DNA from 2 places in the Sphingomonas sp. NPDC079357 genome. Region 2 is predicted to be linked to the other one. Evidence: predicted binding sites of a transcription regulator. Region 2 holds the regulator's gene; the other holds the start of a gene.
The links. The regulator LexA, encoded in region 2, represses DNA repair genes until DNA is damaged. The targets are predictions, from matches to a motif close to GTTCCNCNCTTGTTCT.

Region 1 (2,200 bases), on a different contig from region 2:
ACGCCCAGCACGCGAACCTTCTCGCCAGCGTTCAGTTCGGTCCACAATTCCTTACCGAGCCGGCCGCCATTATTGGCGATCACGCCCGACGCGGCACCCAAAATATGTGGCGTAGACCGGTAATTCTGCTCCAGCCGGATGACCTTGGCGCCAGGAAAGTCTTTCTCAAACTTCAGGATGTTTTCGACTTGTGCACCCCGCCAGGAATAGATCGATTGATCATCGTCACCGACACAGCAGATATTACGGCGCTCCTGCGCCAGCAGACGTAGCCAGAGGTACTGAACTGAGTTCGTGTCCTGATACTCGTCCACCATTATGTAGCGAAATCGCTGCTGATAATGTTCAAGCACGCCACGATCGCGCTTGAGGATCGTCAGGACGTGGAGCAGCAGATCGCCAAAATCGCAGGCGTTCACTGCCTTCAGGCGATCCTGATATTGCTGGTACAGTTCACCGCCGCGCCCGTTGGCGTAGCGTTCGCTTTCACCGGCCTCGATATCGGCGGGGATCAGCCCCTTGTTTTTCCACTCGTCGATCAACCCAGCCAGCGAACGCGCCGGGAAGCGCTTCTCATCGATGTCCGCCGCGACAATCAGCTGCTTCAGCAAGCGCAATTGGTCATCGGTATCGAGGATCGTGAAATTACTCTGCAGCCCTACCAGCTCAGCATGACGACGCAGCATTTTGGCGCCGATCGCGTGGAAGGTGCCCAGCCACGGCATCCCTTCCACCGCATCGCCGACCAGCCGTCCGACCCGCTCACGCATCTCGCGCGCGGCCTTGTTCGTAAAGGTGACAGACAGAATTTCCGACGGATATGCGCGCCGGGTCCACAACAGATGCGCCAAGCGGGCGGTTAAGGCGGCAGTCTTCCCCGTTCCCGCGCCCGCCAGCACCAGCACCGGACCATCAGTGGTCATCACCGCCTCGCGTTGCGGAGTATTGAGGCTAGCCAGGTACGGCGGCTCGTGCGTTACGGCTGAAAGATCGGTCACGCCGAACAGGTAGGGAACGCACGTGCTGCGGGCAAGCGAAACGGCGTTTTGTTACAGTCATGGAAGCGTCGTTGCCGGGCCGTACGACAGTAAGAACGACGACGTAGAGCCGGCACGTCGGCAGTATGCCGCTTCGGTACTCGCCCGCGCCACGCGTAGAAGCGACGCATGATGCCGCCGTCGGCTCCTCGCAGGGGTTATGTCAATGAGCCGCTTAGATCGGGCTGCGCTTGCGGCCACCCTCATGCTCGTCGTGTCGCCGACCGCCGCCTCGGCCCAGCAGGATTTTGCTCTGCTCACGGCACGAATCGCGATCTGTGATCTCGATCGTGGAACCACCGCAGGGCAGCAGCGATTGGGTTTGCGCGTTCGCCACGCTGCCAGCAGGATCTGTAGCACACCTGTTGACATCCGTGATTGGCCCGATGTGCTTCGTTGCCAGACCGAGATGCGCCGCGTTTTGCAAGTCCGGCTCGCCGCGCTCGTTGGCGAGCGCAGGATCAAACCGGCCGCGGTCTCCCGGCACTGATATCGTGAAAAGAACCGGACATCGTCATGGATCGTCCAGTTCTTGCAATGATTTTTAGAACGCGACGTGGGGAAGATAATTAAAGCACGAGGATGCCATGGCGTAACCGGACCATGTCATTGTGCCAAAGTTCACTACTCAGCGGATGGCTCTGTCGAGCATCATGCACTCTGTCACTGCACGAACGCCGGCGCTGGTCCGGCGTGCCGATGGTCGGCTAAATGACCTTTCGCAACGATCAGGTCACCGTATCGGGCGCGATAAGCAGCTATGCATCGTCCGAGCATGGCCTGTGCCACGTGTGACACCGGCCTCTCTTCTCGCAATCCTCATGTGATGTCGGGCCTTGTCGATATTCAAAGCGGCACGCTGGACGTAGCCGAGAATCATGCACCTGCTGTGCAGATCATACTCAAAGAATGGCTCGCTTGGCTTGACCGGGTCGCCGCGCTCTCCGTCTTCAACACCTACCCGGGCAAGGAGTGACTGTCCTGACGCCGATCAGCATGGCCCGGATCGCCGATCGGTCATCAAACTGTCACGCTATGCGCCGACAGCACGACTCGTCATGGCATCAAATGTCCTAGAGGCGTCACCCTCGTCACCGCCCGCGGCGACGCGCTCATTCGACGGCCCGGTGCATCCCGTGGCCCGCTTCGCCTTTCTGGCGATC
Region 2 (2,200 bases):
GGCGAACCAGAGTTGCTGAGCGGGGCGCGAGCGGCGCGGTGCAATCGCGATCTGTGCTGGATGGTTCGACACGTGAAAGGGCGCGTCTGGCGGGTGCTGGCGACGCGCAGCCAGTATCTGTTGCCGGCTAACGCGCTGATACCACTGTGTCGACGCGCGGATGTGGTGGTCAGCGAGCGGCGGCTGCCGCGTGGCTGTCGGGGCAGGTGGTTGACGCTCGACCGGGCGACGCTGGTGAGAACCGGCGGGGTGCGAGTGACGTTTGCGACCGGGCGGGTCGCGACGGTGCGGGCGGTGGGGGATGCGCATCCGTGGCTCGTCGGTGGTGAGCATGAAGCACGGCAAGCGGCAAAAGCGTTGCCGATGTTGGCAGGGTGGTTGTCGATGTTGCCTGTTGAGCGGTCGGACCAGAAACGATGGTCGCTTGCGGCACCGAGCGCTGGCGGATGGCAGTGTGATCGTTGAGCGGGCCAGGGTGCAGTTGGCGGGCCGTCGTATATCATTGCAAATATTCGCCCAACTTGGCCCTGGCGTTCGCCGGGGTGGCAGGTAAGGGCGGCGCGAAGGACGCGCGGGCACTTCGATGTTTGCGAAGGTTGCGCCTATGCGCGCTAATTCAGGAGCACGAAGGAGCGGGGCCCCGGATCAAGTCCGGGGCGACATTTGGGTGGCAGTGGCGCGCTTTACGAGTAGCGGCGGAGCAGGCCGGCGAGCTTGCCCTGTACGCGGACCTGCGCGGGGGCGTAGCGTTGCGGGTCGTAGGCGCGATTGGCGGGGTCTAGACGGATCATCGCGCCTTCGTGACGGAAGTATTTGAGCGTCGCCTCGCTGTCCTCGATCAGCGCCACCACGATCTCGCCGTCGCGCGCGACTTCCTGACGGCGGATCAGCGCATAGTCGCCGTCAAAGATGCCGGCCTCGACCATCGAGTCGCCCGCCACCTCGAGCGCAAAATGCTCGCCCGCCCCGAGCAGCGCCGCGGGCACCGGGAGCATCGTTGACCCCTCGAACGCCTCGATCGGCACACCGGCGGCGATCCGGCCGTGGAGCGGGATCTCGACCACGTCGTTGGCGGGTTCGGGCATGGTGCGCTTGACCGAGGGCGGCGCGGGGCGCTTCGCCTCCGGGCCACGCTCGGGCGCCTTGATGACCTCGAGCGCGCGGGCGCGGTTAGGGAGGCGGCGCAGATAGCCGCGCTCCTCGAGCGCGCTGATGAGGCGGTGGACTCCCGACTTGCTCTTCAGCTCCAGCGCGTCCTTCATCTCCTCGAACGAGGGCGAGACGCCCGTGTCGGCGAGGCGGTCCTCGATGAAGCAGATCAGCTCGTGCTGCTTGCGCGTCAGCATGTCCGGGCGCCTTCCTAGTGAACGGATTGCGAACCTTTATGGAACATAGCGCTGTCCGTCAAGCGATCATCAGGATTTCCGCCGAGTCGCCGGCGCGGGCCGCGGGGGCGTGTGGATCGCGCACGATCAGGCAGGTCGAGCGCGCCAGCGTGCGCAGCATCGAGCTGTCCTGGATGGTCGAGGCATAGGCGCGACCGTCGCGCAATTCGGCGCGCAGATAATCGGTCCGCTCGTTGTTGGCGGGGAGGTCCTCGCCGAGCAAGGCGCGGGAAACCGATGGGAATGGGTCCTTCGCGCCGCTGAGATGCGCGACGAGCGGGCGGACGAACAGCAAGGCGGTGACGAACGCCGACACCGGATTGCCGGGCAGCCCGACCACCGCCATGTCGCTGCGTCGCCCGGCGAGCATCGGCTTGCCCGGGCGCAGCGCAATTCGCCAGAAATCGAGCGTCGTGCCCGCCGCGAGCAGCGCCGGGCGGACAAGATCGTGGTCGCCGACCGAGGCGCCGCCGGTGGTGACGAGAACATCGGCGTTGACAGTGGCGAAGGCCTCGGTCAGCCGGTCGAGCCGGTCGGGGAGGATGCCGAGGTCGACGATCTCGACGCCGGTGCCCGCGAGCAAGGCGCGCAGCAGCAGGCGGTTTGATTCGGGGAGCGCGTCGCCGGAGGTGCCGGGTTCGACCAGTTCGTCGCCGGTCGCGGCGAGCGCGACGCGGACCGGGCGCGCGACCGCGATCCGCGCGACTCCGCCGGTCGCGGCGACCGCGAGCCGGGCGGGGGTAAGGCGCTGGCCTGGCTCGACGAGTGTGTCGCGTTCAGTGAAATCGAGACCCCGGCGGCGGACGTTGCGGCCG

Region 1: the regulator LexA is predicted to act here: its motif matches at 1,001-1,016, upstream of ACI2JO_RS11480 (ATP-dependent helicase).

What each region holds. Positions count from the first base shown of each region.
Region 1 is NZ_JBJDOM010000002.1:526,230-528,429, reverse strand. Features, by position in the region: gene ACI2JO_RS11480 (ATP-dependent helicase) at 1-923, opposite strand, end outside; gene ACI2JO_RS11475 (UrcA family protein) at 1,204-1,527, shown strand; gene ACI2JO_RS11470 (hypothetical protein) at 1,813-2,013, shown strand; gene ACI2JO_RS11465 (inorganic phosphate transporter) at 2,096-2,200, shown strand, end outside.
Region 2 is NZ_JBJDOM010000001.1:416,570-418,769, reverse strand. Features, by position in the region: gene ACI2JO_RS01850 (ComEC/Rec2 family competence protein) at 1-465, shown strand, start outside; gene lexA (transcriptional repressor LexA) at 684-1,346, opposite strand; gene ACI2JO_RS01840 (molybdopterin molybdotransferase MoeA) at 1,405-2,200, opposite strand, start outside.